Regions from separate parts of the Colwellia sp. BRX8-5 genome, predicted to be linked through region 1. Evidence: riboswitches for the same ligand, from Rfam matches in the RefSeq annotation. Region 1 holds a riboswitch; the other holds the start of a gene.

What was found. A riboswitch is a leader RNA that binds a small molecule or an ion and turns the genes downstream of it on or off. The one in region 1 is predicted to bind lysine.
Region 2: another riboswitch for lysine. It lies ahead of lysC (lysine-sensitive aspartokinase 3); the one in region 1 lies ahead of dapA (4-hydroxy-tetrahydrodipicolinate synthase).

Annotation. Positions count from the first base shown of each region.
Region 1 is NZ_JACGVR010000002.1:99,804-110,079, reverse strand. Features, by position in the region: gene folE2 (GTP cyclohydrolase FolE2) at 196-1,119, opposite strand; gene H4J62_RS02020 (Hpt domain-containing protein) at 1,415-1,762, shown strand; gene arcA (two-component system response regulator ArcA) at 1,839-2,540, opposite strand; gene H4J62_RS02010 (sensor histidine kinase) at 2,742-4,358, opposite strand; gene H4J62_RS02005 (methyltransferase) at 4,402-5,436, opposite strand; gene H4J62_RS02000 (DsbA family protein) at 5,659-6,909, shown strand; lysine riboswitch at 7,036-7,207, shown strand; gene dapA (4-hydroxy-tetrahydrodipicolinate synthase) at 7,298-8,230, shown strand; gene H4J62_RS01990 (2,3,4,5-tetrahydropyridine-2,6-dicarboxylate N-succinyltransferase) at 8,261-9,010, shown strand; gene H4J62_RS01985 (PLP-dependent decarboxylase) at 9,037-10,276, shown strand, end outside.
Region 2 is NZ_JACGVR010000014.1:86,086-96,361, forward strand. Features, by position in the region: gene deoA (thymidine phosphorylase) at 1-1,154, opposite strand, end outside; gene H4J62_RS11290 (hypothetical protein) at 1,426-2,046, shown strand; gene H4J62_RS11295 (DUF6435 family protein) at 2,151-2,330, opposite strand; gene H4J62_RS11300 (hypothetical protein) at 2,469-2,876, shown strand; gene H4J62_RS11305 (hypothetical protein) at 2,967-3,251, shown strand; gene H4J62_RS11310 (GNAT family N-acetyltransferase) at 3,312-3,719, shown strand; lysine riboswitch at 3,885-4,083, shown strand; gene lysC (lysine-sensitive aspartokinase 3) at 4,195-5,547, shown strand; gene queC (7-cyano-7-deazaguanine synthase QueC) at 5,622-6,281, opposite strand; gene queE (7-carboxy-7-deazaguanine synthase QueE) at 6,361-7,035, shown strand; gene pdsS (proteobacterial dedicated sortase system histidine kinase) at 7,040-9,235, opposite strand; gene pdsR (proteobacterial dedicated sortase system response regulator) at 9,225-9,923, opposite strand; gene pdsO (sortase-associated OmpA-like protein PdsO) at 10,120-10,276, shown strand, end outside.

The DNA.
Region 1 (10,276 bases):
CTTTGTTGTAATTTAATTACATTTTTATTTTTATGACGAGATATGACGAGATATGCTAATTTTAGCTGTTATTCATCTTTTATTCATTGATGTATGTACAAGATGGTGGAGAATACGGTGAAAATTCATCAATAAAAAAGCCAGTAATTACTGGCTTTAATACTAACTTACTTTTTGTAATTGAATATCAATAGCTTAGGGTTGGTAGCCACCCTCAATGCCTTTAGTCGTAATACTTACCGCATCGTGGGCATGTAAAGATTCAAGGTGGTTGATACGTAGCCAAAAGTCGTCATATCCAGCAGTATTATTCATTGCGTGTTGTAAACGACGAGCGGCGTCTTCACAAAACATTAAGTTTTGACCATTCAGTAGCGCAAATTCTTGTTCATCTTCTCTTTTTACTGCGGCTTGAACGGGTGTCTTTAAACAGCCTTCAATAATATCGACTAATGCAGTAATAGGGAATTCACTAATGTTGGCATTTAACTTTACTTTTAATTCAGCAACTGAGCGTTGACTATGAGGTGTAGCAACAATACCTTCAGTTGTACCCAGCCACTCATGAATTGAGTCTAAATCGGCTTCTTGGCCATTAAACTTCTCTTTAAAAGCTTTTTGGATTAACTGTCGAGCAAGGGCGGCAGAACAAGGACAAGTTGATGAATATCTAACATCAACTGCTAGCTCTATATCGAGTTTACCTTTATTTAAGCGACCGGTTAATGTTACTGGGTATGCTTTCCAGCCTTGCTTACCACTGATTAATGATTTTCTTCTTAAGTGATAGTCGAAGCGGAACTGCACTTTAGCATTATCGCTAAGATCGTGGTGACTACTGATAAAACCACTGAGTAAAGTGACCAAGCTTTGAAAGTCTAAAGTATTACTGGTTGAAAGTTCATCAAGCAGTAAATACAAGCGAGACATATGAATGCCTTTTGCTTGTGGTTCTTTTAAGTTTACAAACGCGTCAATAAAAGTAGAAACCATTCGCTCATTCTCACCTTGCGAAGCAACCATCATCGGCATTTCTATATTACTCATTCCAACCCAATCTAGGGTACCTTCGGTTTGAGCTGTGGTGTGGTTGGCGATATCAGGCATTAATGTGGACATTTCTACTCCAGTATTTCTAACACGCTATGTAAAGGGCTTTTTGAAACTTCAGTACATAACAAACTTATTAAGGGCGCGTATTCTAACGTATATTTCCTTGTAGATATAGCGACAGTTCTTTTTTAAGTTACTGAGCAAGATAACTTATTGAAACGCTCTGTATTCATATGGTTTTATGCTTTTAAAATGACTTTGAAGTAATCTAGATGAAAGGCATTTGTTTAATGACATCGGCGTTGATATTGTTACAATGAAGAAAATTACGCCACGATAATTATAATTTAAGGTAGGTTTTGTGAATTATACCGAACAGTTAGATGTTAATTTATTAGATGGATACTTGGATAGCTTAGGACAAGATATTGTGCAACAGATGTTGGACTTATATATTGAGCAATCAAAGACCTATATTGAAGACATTATCGATTCGATTGCACAAGAGTCACAAGTATTATGGCAAGAACGTTGCCATAAAATGAAAGGTGCAACTGGCAGTGTTGGTTTGTTAACCGCTCATGCTAAGTTGGTGGCAATTGAAAAATTACCCGGGCAATGGCCAGAAAAATCAGCCTTTATCTCTGAGTTGAATGAGATAAATAAAAATGCCGTTACTGCTTTTAAAGTATGGTTAGACTCAAAATAACCATGATTTAAGACAATTAAAAAAGGGGAAGCAATTATTGCTTCCCCTTTTTTAATTATTTATTGTTAAAGCGCGCTTAATCTACAGAGCCAATAAAACGATATCCTTCACCGTGAATGGTATTAATTAATTCAGCAGCGTCAGGTACCGATTCAAAATGTTTGCGTAAACGCCTAATCGTTACATCAACGGTACGGTCATTTGAGCGAAGGTCACGCCCGGTCATTTCTTTAATCAATTGCTGGCGAGTAACAATTTGGCCCGTGTTTTCAATTAATAAACGTAGAGCGCGATATTCGCCGCGAGGTATAGATAAAACTTGCCCGTCAGGTGCGGTCATTTTTCTTGAATTACCATCGAGTGACCATTTATTGAAAGTGATCACTGCTTTTTCAATTTCATTCTTTGTCTGACCAATTCGGTTAAGAATGTTTCGAGCTCGAATTGTTAATTCACGTGGATTAAATGGTTTTGTTAAATAGTCATCAGCACCAATTTCTAAACCAAGTATCTTATCTATATCACTATCACGACCGGTAAGAAATATTAACCCTAGCTCGTTGTTGCTGGTTAATTCTCTTGCCAATAATAAGCCATTTTTACCCGGAAGGTTAATATCCATGATGACTAAATTAATGGTGTTTTTTTGTAATTGAGTATCCATGCTCTCACCGTCTGTAGCCTCTGATACTTGATAGCCTTCTGCTTCAAACAAGTTACGTAGGTTAAAGCGTGTAACATCTTCGTCTTCTACGATAAGTATGTGAGGTTTTTGCATGTTTTTTTTTCCATTCTTTATGTATTTAGCAATAATGTTTACGGTATGTTAGTTATAGCTGAAAATTATATTAACGCTATGTTACTAATGCTTATTTTGTTAATTATTTATACAATTATTAGTATGGTATAGAACCACTAACTAAAAAACAATCAAGTTTGTTAGTTTCTTCTTATTCAACAAATATTTATCAGCACAGCTTTAATCTTCTTTAATGACTTGTGTTGGGATAATAATTTTGAAATTAACCCCTTTTTCAATTTCACTAATAAAGGATATTTTTCCACCTAGTGCTTGTGTGACTAAATTATACACCAGATGTAAGCCCAAGCCACTGCCACCCGAACCCCTTTTTGTGGTGGTGAAAGGCTCAAAAATTTTATTCATAATAGAAGGCTCAATACCCCTACCGTCGTCCTGATAGTCAATAGTAAGCATATCGCTAGAAATACTAGTCTGTATGGTAATTACACCATGGTCTCTGTCATCAAAGCCATGATTAATAGAATTTTGTATTAAATTAATAATTATTTGATTGATAGGACCGGGTTTGCTTTTTATGACGAGTTCGCTTGGACAGTCCACATTAATAATAAAAGGTAACTTTTTAATTTGTGGGGCTAACGTTAATAATATGTCGTCAAACAAATTTTTGATATTGAATGTTCGTGCTTCTTCACTTGATTGGTCAACAGCAACTTTTTTGAAACTGGCAATTAATTCTGCAGCGCGCTTCAAGTTACGGTAAATAATTGCGGTATTTTCTTCACCTTCAACAAGAAACTTTTTCAATTGACTTGATTTTAAGGTTTTATCATCAAAAGCTTTTTTTATTTCTAATAAGCGATCCGATAATAATGTTGAAGCTGTAACGCCTAAACCTATCGGTGTATTTACTTCATGAGCAACACCGGCAACCATATCGCCTAACGAAGCCATTTTCTCACTTTCAACAAGTTGCCCTTGAAACTGATGCAATTTTTCTAATGTTGAAAGTAATTCATTATTGGAATCCTTCAAGGCTTGGGTACGTTTATTGACTTTATTTTCAAGATCTTTGTTTTGCTGATAAGTGAGTTGCTTGGCATCGGAGAGTTTAGCAAGTTGTGTTTCAGCTCTATTGAGTACGATGTTTATGTTGCGCGCTAGAATATCGAGCTCTTTAAAAGGCATTTGTTCAATGCGTAAATTGAACTGTTTATGTTTCGAAATATCTTGTACTTTATTTGCCATATCTGACATAGGAATGGTAATAAAGCGGTTGAGTATTATTGTTATTAAAAGCGTCACTAAAATAAGCATGAAAATAATGACGCTATAACGCAAGAACATGTTGTTTGTTATACGTTTAATATAGTCAGTACCAACTTGTATATAAACGTAGCCAACTTTTTTATCTTGCTGGGTAATGGGTACCATAAGCTCTATAATATAAGTACTTATCTTTACCGAAGATAACTCCATTATTCTATCTGTTTTTTCAAGTATAGGTGAGCTCATACTTTTATTATAGTTCGCAAAAAACACTATGCCTTCAGGCTCAGGGGATACTTTATAAATATGAACGTGATTAATATAAGGGACAGATTTAAGCATGGATAAATAATGATCAGTTAACAGCGTTTTATCATTAACAAGATTGGTGCTGCTGGCATTAGCGATAAGCTCGGCCCAATATTTTGTATTAGTCGCTGCGTCTTCTTTTGTATCTTCAATAAATGAATTAGCGATGATAAAAGAAGAAAGAGTAACAAACAATACAATGAAACCGATGATCATAATCATCAGTTTTTTCTTTAATGAGTGAATGCGTTTCATTTTTTCCATATATTTATAGTAACTTAAATTTTATATTGAGCAATTAAATTGAACAATGATAAAGAGAAAAGCCCTTTTGCTTAGCTAAAACTTGTGTTCTTCCAATCGCCTCTTCCATGATGGGTTGATAACGGAGAAAACTATTTGCCACCACAGTGACTTGTCCTTTCGGTTTTAAATGGGGTTTTATTTTTGAAAGGAATGTCTCTGTTGCTTGATAATTGGTTTTAAGGCCCTGATGAAAGGGTGGATTTGAAATAACGTAATCGTACTTACCTTTTACATCTGACAAGCTATCTGATGGAAAAACGTGACCAGTTAAATTATTTAATTTCAATGTTGCTTGCGCTGAATATAATGCTAAGGCACTGACATCAAGTAAGTGTAACTTAATCTCAGGAAAAACTTTACCCAAGTAACTGGCTATGACTCCGGCACCACAGCCAAAATCGAGTAGCTCGCCGGTAATTTTCTTTGGTAAATTTTCCAACAATACCTGAGTGCCAATGTCGAGGCCGTTTTGACTGAATACACCAGGCAAGGCAACCACATCTACACTTGTGTCTTTAATCATAAAAGAATATGGCTTTAGCCAGTTGTCTAAGATAAAAGACTCTTGCGTCGCAAGTATATTGCTTGCGAATAATAAGCAATGGCGAGCAGCATCAATTTTTGCACAATCGCCAAGCTGTTGTTCGGTCAACTTTGCTAATGACTTAATACCGCTTTTATTCTCACCGACAACCAAAACTAAACATTCATTTGCTATCGAGTCTTTTATCATCGCGAGCATAAAAGTTAACTCGGCCTTACTTTTAGGAAACTGAATAATCACTAAGTCGTGGGCAGTCTTACTTTGATAATAGACATTAAATACCGCAGTCATTTGAGTGAGGTCTAATCGTTTGGCTTGTAAATGTGATTGATAATTCGTGTTATAACATGTCATCACTGCTTGAGGGTGAAGTGCATGGTATTCTTCAAAAAAATCGTCAATAGGTAAGTTGATAAATAATGGCGCTTTTGCTTTTAGTAAATCGGGATTACGCAGCAATAATTGATTGATGTTATCTAACAAAGTTATTCTCAAATAATTGGGTTATGGCATTCATAAATATATAACTTATACCCTAAATTAATTAACGGTATTTTATACGCTTAACGAAAAGATATGTTTATAATAGCCGCTATTCTACGTGAATATTATTATCATGTCAGAAAGGCGAATAATAAATTTGCAAATCACCATATAAAATTCAGGGAGTGGGTTATTTTTACTAAATTTTTTACTTGGTTTAAAGTGAAACTAATACGCAGTGATAAGCGTGCATGGTTATTAAAATTTCGCTATTTTACCGTCCCTAACTGGTTTAGAAAAACACCTGTCGCTGAAGTTTACTTAGCACTTAATGACCCTTATAGCTTTATGCTGATTCAAGTGTTACCAGAGCTAGAGCAACGTTTCAATATTCAATTTAAATTGTTCTTAGTCTATGAAAGTGTTCCAGGGGTAACTATCGATCCCAAATTAATGCGCACTTGGGCAATAAAAGATGCCAACTTTATTGCTGATCAATATCAATTGAAAAAAATAACGCAACGACCGACTCAAGAATCACTCTTTACTGGTCAGCAAATGTGGCAGTTGCGACCTAAAACACTCGATAATGCTTGGCAACTCTTTCAACAGACTTGGTCGAATGATTTTGATTACTACTATCATGCTTCTACACCGGTAATAAATTATCAAATTAAAAATTTAATACGTTTAGTTAAACAAGGGCATTACTTACCTTCGTCTATTTTTATTGCGGGGCAATGGTTTGTTGGTATTGATAGGCTTGAGCATCTAGAAAAACGTTTGGCTGACTTTGGTTTAGCAAAAGATGACAGTGTTGCTGTTTATCAAAAAAATAAATTAGTCTTTGCTGAGCAACAAGTGAAAGATAATGCAGCTGACATCGCTGACATCGCTGACACGAAAATATTAGAAGCCTTTATTTCATTACGAAGCCCTTATTCTTACATTGGTTTATTACAAGCAGAAAAGTTAAGTCAGCATTATCAGATCCCTTTAAAGATAAAGCCGTTATTACCTTTGATTATGCGGGGGTTAACCACGACAGAAAATAAAGAACGTTATGCTGTTTTTGATGCCAGTCGTGAAGCTAAAAAACTTAATATTCCTTTTACCGGTATTGCAGATCCTTTAGGGCAAGGTATTTTTAATGCTTTTCAAATTTTTTCGTATGCAGAACAACAAAATAAAGAACTCGATTTTATTAAGTCTGCGTTTAAGGCCATTTATGTTGACGGTTTAGACTTATCAAATAAATCGGTAATCGAATCTTTATGTCAGCAGCATAAAATCAATTATCTACAAGCGTTAGAATATAATAATGAACATGACTGGCAACAATGGTCTGATACCAACCAAAGTACTTTAGATGGCATGGGGTTATGGGGAGCGCCTTGTTTTCGATTTCAAAATGTTATTTGTTGGGGGCAAGACCGCTTGGCACAAATTGAACAAGCGATCATTGTTTCATAAGATATAATATATCCGTATTATCTTCATTTAGAGCACTATTGACTCAACATTAGAATAAATGTTCTAATGTTGTTGTCCTGAATTCAATAAAGTTTTGTTTTTTCAAACAAGCGAAACTTATGATAAAGGGCCAGAAGAGGAGCATTAACCAGGTAGTTATCATAAAGAGATCAAGCTCTAATGATTGGTAACGAGGGGGATTAATGCCGAGGTAAGTAATTTTTTGATAATTTACTTATCGGTTGTTTGGGTTGAATCCTAACAATTGTCACCAACTTGGTGGGGAGCTTCTGGCCTTTGTAAAGCCTAATGCTCTTCACATAAGTGATTGTTATCTTGGTTATTACAAACGCCTAAAAGTTCTCCGAACGAACAGAGTTCGAGAGAAATGAATCAAATAAAACTATCAAAAAAAATTAGCTTAACAGCTAACCCAACGCTTCATCATACTATTTTATGGACCGCATTAATTACGCCATTACTTGATGATGGTCAAATCGATTTTCCAAGCCTCAAACAATTAGCTATTAGTCAGTCTGACGCCGGTAATGGTATTGTCTTGCTAGGTAGTACAGGAGAGGGCCTGGCCTTAACATCGCAAGAGCAAGTTAAGATTGTTGAATTCGTTTGCCAATTATCACTAAGCGCACCTTTAATGGTTGCTGTTGGCGGTTATCAGTTAACCGAGCAAATTAATTGGATAACAGCTTGTAATAAATTACCTATTTCAGCCTACTTACTTGGTAGTCCCATTTACGCAAAGCCGGGTGTGATAGGTCAAACGCAATGGTTTAGTGCTTTACTTGATGCCGCCAACTTCCCCTGTATGTTATATAACGTCCCCTCTCGTAGCGGTGTTTCTATTGCTATTGAAACTTTACAGGCGGTGCAAAATCATCAGCATTGTTGGGCGTTAAAAGAAGCCAGTGGCGATTTAAATCAGGTACTCGCCTATCGCCAGTATTGTCCAGATATAGCCCTATATAGTGGTGAAGACGCCATGATGCCTTACTTAGCACAAGCAGGTGTAAAAGGGTTAGTTTCGGTTTGTAGTAATGTCTGGCCGGCAGCGACTCATCAATACGTCGAGCTATCACTAGCTGGTGAGACTCAAGGTTTATTTCCACTTTGGCAAAATGCGGTCGATGAGCTTTTTCAGGTGGCAAGTCCCATACCCGTAAAAGTATTAATGCACCAAAATAAAATGATCAACACTCCCTTTTTACGTGCGCCGTTAACCCATTTAGAACTTAACGACTGCAACTCGCTGTTAGCATCAGATAAATTAATTAATCAATGGCTTGAAACTCAAGCTAAGTGATCCCTTTAAGTATTAACATGAGAATTTAAAATGAATTGGCAAGAAACATTAACACAATTAGAAGCAGGTACTGTTCGTGCGGCAAATCAAGATGAAGCAGGAAATTGGCAGGCCAATGTAGCCGTAAAAGAAGCTATATTATCAGCATTTAAAGCGGGCGAAAACATTGCTTTTGATGGCATTTATAAGGGGTTTGTCGATAAACATAATTTACCTGCGCGTGAGTTTACCGCTGACGATAAAGTGCGATTAGTACCGGGTGGTTCTTCAGTTCGCCGTGGTGCGCATGTTGCTCCTGGTGTCATTATTATGCCACCCGCTTACATTAATGTTGGGGCTTTTGTTGATACAGGTACTATGATTGATAGCCATGCATTAATTGGCTCGTGCGCCCAAATAGGTAAAAATGTTCATGTTTCTGCCGCTGTTCAAATTGGTGGTGTTTTAGAACCGGTTGGTGCAAGCCCTGTTATTATCGAAGATGGTGCCTTTCTAAGTGCTGGTGTGGTCATTGTCGAAGGTATTGTTGTTAAAAAAGGGGCTGTTTTAGCGCCAGGTGTCTCACTTTCAGCGTCAGTGCCTGTTTACGATTGTGTGAATGAAGTGATGCTTGAAAAAGGTGCTGATATTCCTGAACGTGCTGTAGTGGTGCCAGGAACACGTCCGGTTTCAGGGGCGTGGGCGAAAACGCACGGTTTAAATATGGCTTGTGCATTAATCGTTAAATATCGCGATGAAAAAAGTAATGCCTCGTTAGAGCTCGAGTCTATTTTACGTTAAGCCCTCTAAGGTAAAGCAGGAATATCATGTCTGAGTTAGTAAATACTACCTATTGTTTTGATTCTCCTTCGGCGCTTGAATTAAGCGCTGAGTTAACAAAGCAACAACCTGAAAGTAGCCAGCAAGAAGGTTACTTTGTTTATCATCTTGATGCGCTTAAAGCCCATTTAGCCGAACTACAACGCCAAGACGTCATTAAGTTATGGTTTGCGGTAAAAGCGAACCCGTTATCTAACATCATTAAAACCTTAGACGATGCGGGTTTTAATTTTGATGTGGCGAGCAGTGGCGAATTAAATCAAGTCTTAAAGCAAGGTATTACACCCGAACGTATCTTAAATACCGGTCCGGCAAAATCAAAAGCACAAATAACGTCGTTCATTAAACAAGGGGTTAATATTTTTGTTGCTGAAAGTTTGAATCAATTAACTTGGTTAAATGAAGCAGCTATTGAGCATGATGTTAAGCCAAGAGTGCTGTTGCGGGTTCAGTTGCAATGGCCAGAGGGTGAAAAAAACCCTTTAGGGGGAAATTGCCTAACACCATTTGGTTTGTCGATAGAGCAGTGGCAAAGCATTAAAGTCGTTAACTTTCCTGGTATTGAGTTGTGTGGTTTACATATTTTTCAATGGGGCAATATGCTCAGTAATGAAAAAATGTTCTCGCTGTGGTCACAAATGGTTGCACCATTAAAAGGTTTAGCTGATGACATAGGTATGCCATTAAAAATCTTAGATTTAGGTGGCGGTTTAGGTATTGATTATTTACAGCAAGGCAAAACACTTTCTTGGCAGAAAATTATTGCTGATCTGGCGATCATAAAGCAGCAGGCAGGTGCCGAAGAGTTATGGTTAGAATTGGGCCGTTTTGCGGTTGCTGAGTGTGGTTATTATGTGGTCCCCGTTGTTGATAGAAAAATGAATTATGGTCAAGAGCAGTTAGTCTTAGCCGCAGGTATTAATCATTTGTTAAGACCGGCGATAACCGAACAGCCTTTTCCTGTCAATTTACTACGAGAGTCTACACGCGAAAAACAGTTGTTTGATATTCATGGTCCGCTATGTACCAGTATGGACAAATTGGGTAAGTTGCCTTTGCCTGATGACGTATCTGTTGGCGATCAACTGGTATTTGGCTATTGCGGTGCTTACGGTTTTACTGAAAGTATGCCATTTTTTCTTTGTCACCATATCGCTGCTGAATACGTGTTTAGTCAAGGGACGTTGGTTGAAGTCAGAGCAGCACAACCAGCGGATTGGTATTTAA
Region 2 (10,276 bases), on a different contig from region 1:
ATATCACTAAAGCCGACACTGTAATCTAAGCTTTGATTATGGTCGACACGACCACCACCCATTTCTACTAATGCCATACCTATAGCACGAGTATCCATAATGCCAATGTAACCAGCTTTTGAGGCGACGATGTTTTTAGTCATATTAGCTTTAGGCAGTAAACTTTCACTGTGAGTTAATAAATCAGCTGGGCCACCCATCGCGGTGATCATTTTGCCAAATATTTCAGCGGCTTTACCTGATGTTAATGCCTCTTCGGCCAACGTTGTTGCTTGTTCAATATCACGGGCTATTTTACTGGTTAATAACATTCGAGCAGCAAGGGCTATCGTGACTTCATGCAACCTTGGTTCACGATATTTTCCGGTCAAATAATCTATAGTTTCTTGTATTTCAAGCGCATTACCCACTGTGGTTCCCAGCGGTTGATTCATATCAGTGATTAATGCTTGTGTCGGTGTTCCTGCGCCATTGGCGACTGAGACAATTGAATGAGCTAATGCTTGAGCTGATTCAATATCGGCCATCATCGCGCCATTGCCTACTTTTACATCCATGACTAAAGACTCGAGGCCAGCTGCTAATTTTTTTGATAAAATAGAAGCGGTGATCAATGGGATGGATTCTACTGTGCTCGTTACGTCACGAATTGAATAAAGACGTTTGTCGGCTGGTGCTAAATCTTTGGTTTGTGAAATAATTGCTGTGCCTTGCTCTTTAACTGTTGCTTGGAACTCTGCAAGGCTAGGGCGAACATTAAAACCAGGGATGGCCTCTAATTTATCAACCGTACCACCAGTATGACCTAAACCTTGTCCTGCAATCATTGGCACATTAGCCCCACATGCCGCGACTATTGGTGCTAGCATTAAGCTTACTTTATCACCAACACCACCCGTTGAATGTTTATCTACAATGGGTTTGTTTAATTTATTATGCCAATCAACAACCGTACCCGAGTCACGCATAGCCATGGTTAGATTAACAACTTCATCGGTTGTCATGCCATTAAGCCAAATAGCCATAGCCATAGAGCCAACTTGTGCATCGGTGAAATCACCTGTTTTAAGACCGTCAACAAAGCATTGAATTTCATCTACAGTTAAAGCTTGTTTATTACGTTTTTGACGAATGATATTTTGAGGTAAGTGCATAGTGATCCCTTTAGATAATAATTGAGTTGAAAAGCATTAGGTAACAATTATGTAAACGTCCATGCTTTTTAATTTGTTAATTGGTTGCTAATAGCATAGCTATGTATTGCTTTTATTTAGTATTATAGTTGAGCCATAACTAGCTGTTTAATACATTTAATAGCCATATATTGTGTTTTCCTGACTCATGTGTCAAGATCTAATCGTGTTTTTCTGACCAATTGGTCAGATTATTATACTATGCCCGTTGTTTTACTAAAAGAGTATTGTCATGTCCCTGTTAGAAGCCTTTGGTTATGTTGCAAGTGTGCTAATTGCCTTATCGTTAATGATGTCTAATATCAAACGATTGCGTTGGATAAATTTATTTGGTGCTGCTGCCTTTAGTGTTTACGGGTACTTTATTGATGCCTACCCTGTTTTTATTTTAAACGGTTGGATAGCTTTGGTTGATGTATACTATTTAATCCGTATTTATCAAGAAAAAGATCAATTTGATTTAATTAAATTAAAATCAGTGGAATCATCTTTTTTCAACTTGTTAAAGGAACGTTACGGTAAAGATATCATTGGCTTATGTAAAAACTTTCAGTGGCAGCAACTTGATGATGCCGTGGTATTGTTATTGTTTAGGAACATGAAACCCGTAGGATTATTTGCTTATCGGGAGTTAGATGAGGACGGTAAGGTTGAAGTGCTACTCGACTATATCATTCCCGAAGACCGAGATTTTAAAGCAGCCAAATTTATGTTCTCTGCTGAAGAAAATCAACTAAGACAAGAAGGTATTAAACATTTAATCGTCGAGCCATCAGATGATGCTCATGAACTTTACTTGAGACGGGTTGGCTTTACCAAAAAGGCTGATCATTACGAATTATTAATCAATTGAGTGTACTGAAGACCGCAAGCAGATAAATACCGGGTTTAAAAGGGAAAACAATAAAATCCCGCCATCACCTTAAATGAAGTGGCGGGGTGTTCGCTATTAGCGCGTTAGTTCTTTTGTGAATTTTCTAAATCTTTAATCTGCACGGCTATTTTTTCTGCTTCAGCAGTGATCATCGAATATGACTTTATATCTCCATTTCTTTGCGAAAACATCGCTTGTTCAAGCTTAGCTTCATAGAGTTTATTTAATCTTTTTATCGGGTCTTTTTTAAATATCCCAAACATTTTATTTACCATTGAGTTGGTTACTGTTAGTTATACGTATACAAATCGATTTTAGTTTTTATTATTTACATTTTAATTAAAAACTTATTGTATCGTGCTACGTGTTGCAAAAATTTATTCTCATTATAAGAGGGAAAAATGGAAAAAAATAAATTCAGCTCAGAATGGTCCTTACTCCAAAATCAGTTTGACAGCTATGAGAAACATTCGCTTTATATAAAACTTATTGCCGTTATCGTTTTACTAATAGCCATTATATCGAATGTAATCACGATTCCTATCTTTTTAATCTTAGTCGTTTTATGGCTTCAAGATGCTGTTTGGAAGACATTTCAATCACGTATTGAGACACGGCTTTTACAGCTGGAAAAATATATTTCAGCCGACAGTAGTGAAAATGTATGTCAATTTAACTCTGAATATCATAAAGTTAGCTTATCAGGTCTTACCTTAATTAAAGAATATGCCTGTCAATCAATTAGGCCTACTGTTGCATTTCCTCATGTAGTATTGATATTCATCTTATGGGTTCAGCATGTGTTGTAGTGGGTTAGCTTATATTGATAAATCACTTATGACTTTAGATAACTATTGTTTTATTCGCGCGAATATCGCGTTATTTTTTGGATAATTATTATGAACTTAGACAAATCGACTAAACGTATTGATAAAAGAGTTAAGAAAGGATTTCAAGGCTACCCACAAATTTCATTAGCTTATTTTGGTCAGTCAGCTGATTGTGCTACTGAAGTTGTGGTTGGTTTTATTGCCGCTGAAGGTGATGCTCCACAAGAGCAAAAATTTACCAGTAAAGGTGATGCGAGAAAAGATGAAACTATTCAAACAACACTATTAAAAGTTATTGAACGTGCTGATGCAAAAACAGTGGTAGAAGTTGCGGGTGTTACCCTTATTAAATAATGTTGCTGGCTAATTACTGTCTGTTAATAGGTCAGTGAATATTGAGTTTAAAAATTAAAGATGACCATAATTTATAGATTTTCTGACGACCATATAAAGCAAGTTCACCAGCTTTATAAAAGTGTATGGTGGGGTAAAGAACGCTCACTCGAAGACACTCAAAATTGTATTCGTGGTTCTCAAATTTGTATTGGTATTCTCGATGTAGACAATGAGCTCATTGGTTTTACGCGAATTCTAAGCGACTTTATCTATAAAGCAATAATCTTTGATGTGATTGTAAGCGCCTCTCATCGCGGTAATGGTATCGGTCAGCAATTGATGAGCCTGGTTAAAAACCATGATAAATTAATCAAAGTAAAACATTTTGAATTATATTGCTTACCTGAACTGGAGAGCTTTTATAAAAATCTTGGTTTTTCAACGGATGTCGGTGGTATAAAATTAATGCGCTGCAGCAACCGTTAATTTTTATATAAAAGCCTAGCCATGCTTTAGTTGAACTATGGGTAATACTATTAAGCTATTATTTCTAAAAAAGATCGACTTAGCCTGTTGATTTATTATTACAGATAGGATTTAATCCACATGTCGGTTATTAGAATAAATACTCAAATTGTATGTTTTTAATAATCAACCAGAAGAGGAGCAGTAGCTAGGTAGATAACACGAAGAACCACCATTCTTTTGACTGTTATTGAGGGAGACTATTGCCGAGAGTAATTAGCGAGTGGCGTTATTTATTCGGTTACTAGGGCTGAATCCCTAGGATTGTCACCTCTAGTTAGTATGTTAAGTGCTAATTAGATTATGGTGGAGAGCTTCTGGCTGAAAAGTTTAGTTTATCTTACCAAGAACACTTCTTAATTCAGCCATGCTCTTCCTTGAAGTTTATAAAGTTACCCTATAATTATTACTGGGGGCTTAATTAGGGAGACCTTAGATGTCATTATTACCTTTTACTGTTGCAAAATTTGGCGGCACAAGTCTAGCTGATCATCAAGCGATGTTACGATGCGCTCAGATCATTAAAAACGATGCAAGTAACAAAGTTGTTGTCGTATCTGCAAGTTCAGGCGTTACTAATTTACTGGTTCGTTTAAGTCAAAAAGATGTATCTCAGCATGAACAATTAACAATCATTAGCAGTATTCGCGCTATCCAATTTAATATTACCCAACATTTAGCTGAAGAAACACAGCTAAACTTTCAAATTGATCAACTGCTAAATGAGTTAAGCGAGTTCTCTAACGCGCAATCACTTAATTATTGCCCACGCATAGCCGATGCAATTTTGTCATTTGGTGAACAAATGAGTTCATGTATCTTTGCACAAGTCCTTAAATCTGTTGGTGTTAATGGCGAAATGTTTGATGTTCGCCAAGTTATGAAAACCAACGCATTATACGGTAAAGCCGTTGTTAACCTTGAGATGCTCGCTAATAACGCACAGCAATTTCTTATGCCTTTGCTGGTTGATAAAGTTATCGTTACCCAAGGTTTCATTGGTCAAGACGAGGACGGTCATACGACAACCCTAGGCCGTGGTGGATCTGATTACAGTGCGGCACTTTTAGCCGAAGCGTTACATGCCGATAATCTTTCTATTTGGACTGATGTTGTCGGTATTTTTACCACAGACCCACGTATTACCGAGCATGCCCGTGCTATTAAAGAAATCAGTTTTGGCGAAGCGGCTGAAATGGCGACCTTTGGCGCAAAAATTCTTCATCCGGCAACACTCATTCCTGCGATGAGAAAGAATATTCCGGTTTTTGTTGGTTCAAGTAAGGAACCAGAGAAGGGGGGTACACGCATTCAACAGTTTGTTGAATCGAGCCCAATATACCGCTCAATAGCCTTACGTAGAGAGCAAACATTAGTAACGGTAAAGAGTCCTGCTATGCTACATGCTAGTGGTTTTCTTGCACAAGTCTTTGGTATTTTAGCCAAACATGAACTGAGTGTTGATTTAATTACCACCAGTGAAATCAGTATTGCGCTAACCTTTGATAATCCAACGGGGTCGACGCAAGCGCTTTTAAATTCAACCGTTGTTGAAGAATTAGAACAGCTTTGTGAAGTCACCGTAGAGCACGGTTTATCGTTAATAGCGGTTATAGGAAATAAAATGCATCGCAGTAATGGCGTTGGTACCAGTATTTTTGAAACTATATCAGGGATAAACGTGCGGATGATTTGTCATGGCGCCAGTGAACATAACTTATGTTTCTTAGTCGACGAGAAACAAGCAAATGAAACCGTTGAAAAGCTACACAATGCCTTATTTTCATAAGCTTTAAGCGTAATATTTCTTTGGTCAGTACAGAAAAAAGATAAAACACCTTGCCGTGTTTTATCTTTTATTTATCAAGATTCGTAACTTAACGGATCGGTAACATTATTATCACTGAAAGCTTCTAAACGCTCTTGGCAGGCACCACATTTTCCACAGGCTTTTTCACGGCCGTTATAACACGTCCAAGTATTATCATAGCTTAAGCCCATTTTTAATCCATCGGTTAAAATATCACTTTTAGTAACCGTTAAATAAGGGCTAAATATTTCTACTGACTCGTAGTTAGCTATTTTACACACCTCATTCATTTTCATTACAAATTCGGGACGACAATCAGGATATATTGCATGGTCTCCTGAATGTGCGCCGTAATAAACTTGGCTAGCCCCCACTGAAACGGCATAACCGACCGCAAGTGATAACAAAATCATGTTACGGTTAGGTACAACCGTTGATTTCATACTTTCAGCTTCGTAATGACCTTCAGGAATATCAATATTGTCGGTTAATGAAGAACCAGCAAGTAATTGATTAATAGATGATATATCGATAATTTTATGGTTTACATCAAGTGATTGACAAACCGTACTGGCAAATTCAATTTCTTTGACATGACGCTGTCCGTAATCAAAGGTTAATGCGAACACTTCTTTGCCATCATGCAAGGCGCGATTAAGAACAGTGAATGAGTCCATGCCACCAGAATAAATAACAACAACTTTGTTTGTCATTTCTAAAGTCTCTTAGGGTATAATTAATATCGCGCATTTTACTTCAATTTACACCAGCAATAAACAGGCAAAAACCCCGATGACCGTAAAATACAAAATTAATGAATTATTTGAAACTATTCAAGGAGAGGGCGCTTTTACCGGTCAACCTTCAATTTTTATCCGTTTACAAGGTTGCCCCGTTGCTTGCTCGTGGTGTGATACTAAGCATACTTGGGCAATAAACCTTGAAGATGAAGTAACACCGAATGCTATGTTAACAAAAGAAGCTGAATCTCAAACGTGGTCAGCGCTTACGGTTAAAGATATTTTAGCGATGATAACGGCAGAAGGTTATCAAGCCAAACACATTGTTATCACAGGCGGTGAGCCAGCGATGGTTGATTTACTCCCTCTGTGCCAAGTACTTGAAACCAATGGTTTTAGTTGTCAATTAGAAACATCGGGTACTTTTGAAATACAGGTGACGGATAAGTGCTGGGTGACTGTTTCACCCAAAGTAAACATGAAGGGTGGCTACAAAATATTAAACTCAGCGATGTTACGTGCCAATGAAATTAAACATCCAGTGGCGACTGAGCAGCATATAGACGACTTAAAAGCGTTATTAGCCGAACATAATATTGTTAACACCCAAGTTTATTTGCAACCGATTAGCCAAAAAGAACGGGCAACAGCGTTAGCAATAAAAAGCTGTATTGAAAATAATTGGCGTTTATCCGTTCAAGTACATAAATATTTAGGTATAGAGTAAATAATTACTTTACCTGCAATGGCAAAGTAATCGACACCGTGACACCTTGCGGATTATGATGATTACTTGCCACGATATGCCCCTGATGAAATTCACAAATCAAACGGGCAATATATAAGCCTAATCCCAAATGAGGGGTCTTATCTTCTTTCATTTGCGGTGTTTCACGCATTGAAACCATAGAATCAAAAAGTCGCTCTTCCATCGTGTCGGGTAATAACGTGCCGTTATTGCTAACGTGAATGGTGATGTCTTTATTTTTCAACGCTGTAGTTATGAAAAGTTTACTATCTTCACTAAACTCTACGGCATTAGTGACAACCTTATCTAATAATTGCGCTATATGCTCAGGCGATCCCGCCAACATTACTTTTTTATCTGAGGCCAAATACTCAATAGTAAAGTTAGGGTATATCTGCTGATATCCTTGTACACAACCATTAAGCACGTCAAAGACATTAAAACTGACCTTGTCAGTTTGATTGAGCATTTGTTCAAGACGAGTCGCTTCACTCATATTGGTTAATATATTGTTTAAGCGATTAATACCACTTTGGGCACGGTCAATGTAAGCGGAACTTTTCTCAGGTAAGGCTTGTAAAGACAAATTTTCTAAGGATGTTCTAACAATCGCTATCGGGGTGCGGAGTTCATGTGAGAGTCGTGACGACATATTTTCTAAGTAATGATTGTACTGGCTTAAACGATTTACTGCCGTAGAAAAACTGCGAGAGAGGTCGCCAATTTCATCATTGGCTGTTGATACTTGCATACTCTCGGCTATCTCGTTATTGATTCGACCGTGTTCATCAATAGCAATTTCTGCCTGATTACGCAGTTGGCGAATGCGATTTGAAATACGTGACGCAAAAAAGAAAAAAGCGAAAGCACCCAATAACATAATCGCTAAAATTGACGTAAACAATTTCTCTAAGGCTTTATTTCGTACACTGAGAATGCCATTGGTTGTTTCTTCAACAATGACCGCACCGTTGACCTTATCACTGATATAAATAGGGTATGCAGCTGATATGATTACCGCTTTTTTATCTGTGGTTAATCGCCATTGAGATTTTGGCATACCCGCAAGTGCGGCTTCAATATGTTCACCCGTTAGGTTTTGCGTGTCGTAAAGACGGTCAATAAAATCATCTTGAGGTTTGTTGAGCAAATGTTGAAATAACGGTTGTAAGTATTTTTGTGTCCAAGCATACCAAGAGCCATCGTTATCAGAGTTATTGATGTTTTTTTGCCATAAGCCACTGGCTTTTTTTATGTCGCCACTTTTTGCTAGTACGCGATGATGTTGATCAACCACCCAAATACGTGACTGTGTGTAACTCATGCCCTTTACTATGCGTTCAATTTCAGGTGACGGCACCAAAATGGTGCCTAAGGTTGCTGCGCTACTTGGATCTGCACTGCCTATTATTGTTGTGGCTGCACTTAATGGCGTATCGACATCATGAATGGCAAAGGCTAAGCGATCGCTGATTTTAGTTAAAGGGATGCGCAGTTCAATATTATAACCTTGCTCGGTATTGCGCCATTGGCCCTGAATGAAGCTAACGGGCTTTGGAAATTGAAGCCGTTCATTACTTTCAAGATCATTAATGCGATAGGCAGCAAGCCAGCCCTGATTTTTATTACTGACGATAAAGCGTTGAAAATTGCCATTAATATCGTTGAATGATAATTCCAGATGATCATTTTTGTTGATGGCTCGAGCATTTTCATCACGATAAATAACCGTATCGTCGATCACCTGAATAAAAAAGTATAAGTATTTATCATATTTTCCAACAGCGGCACTGAAATGATTAGTGAGCTTATCAACGCTTAATTGCCGACCAAGCTGGTTATTAACCCCATAGTAGTGGGACTTTTCTTGAAAACTTGGCCAGTCGTTGGGTAAACCGTCGAGATTTATCGCTTGGGATAACTGATAACCGTAAAGGTCTTTACCTTTTTCAACATCGGGTAAGAAACTGGCTTGGTTATTAAAAAGGTTAGGGCGTTCATGCAACGAAGTCGCGAGGGCTCTTGCTGTTCCTATGATTGTTTGTTCTTGACCAAAGCGTAAATACTTTTCCATTTCCCATACGTATTGATAACCAAACCAGGGAATGGCAAAGAGAAAACTAGACAGGAGTAAAAGCTTAGTTCGTAAGCCGAAACGAAAATTGAGCTTATTTTTCATCTTTGTTCCAACGATAGCCCATGCCATAAACTGTTTCTATGCAGTTAAAGTCTTTATCTATTTGGTTAAATTTTTTACGAATACGTTTTACATGGGAAGTAATGGTACTGTCATCGACATAGATGTTGGAGTCTTTCATCAGTTGTTGACGGTTCTTAACATGTCCGGGGTTTTTAGCTAAGGCAAAGACCATCCAAAATTCGGTGATCGTTAAATCAACACTTTGTTGTTGCCAAACAATGCTCATTCGTTGATTGTCGATAGTTAGCGGCCCTAATGTGAGTAAACTACTTTCAGCAGTTGGCTGTTTTAGTGCTTCTTGGCGACGAAAGAGGGCTGCAATGCGCGCTGATAAATGTGGCAGGCTAATATCTTTAGTTAAATAATCGTCAGCACCAATACGCAATCCTGACACCGTATCAACATCATTATCACGCGCAGTTAAAAAAATAATAGGCAAGGTCGTTGATATATTCCTAAGCCATTGGCATAGGGTAAAACCGCCGTCATATTCTTGCTCTAAGCCAATATCCAATATCACAAGGTGTGGCAAACTTATTGCAAAGGCCTTACAGGCGTTTTCTCTATTAGCAAAGGTCTGCACTTGATAACCTTGAACACGCAGCACATCCGCATAGTTTTCTCTTATAGCGGCTTCATCTTCGACTATGGCAATTCGTTTTAACACTCTATACGACTCTATTGGTTAACTTATTTTAAGGCACTATATAAGAGTTTTTTTATAAATGCGCGCAATTGTTGTAATTGCCACATTGTTGCCACATTTGCTCATTACTTTGCCTTTTTTGTGTCGTTTCAAAGCCTATTTTTCTTGTTTTAATTACCTCGTCAACAAAAAACACCTTAATCATTTAGGAATTAACATGAAAAAAATTAACAGTAAATTAAACCCAGCGAAACTTTTCTTAATCACAGCGCTTATTGCTGCACCGACATTAAGTCATTCCGCATACGCCTTTGAAAAGTCAAACTTAACAGCAAGCGATTCGGTTGAACTTAGTGACAGAGATAAAGAAAGTA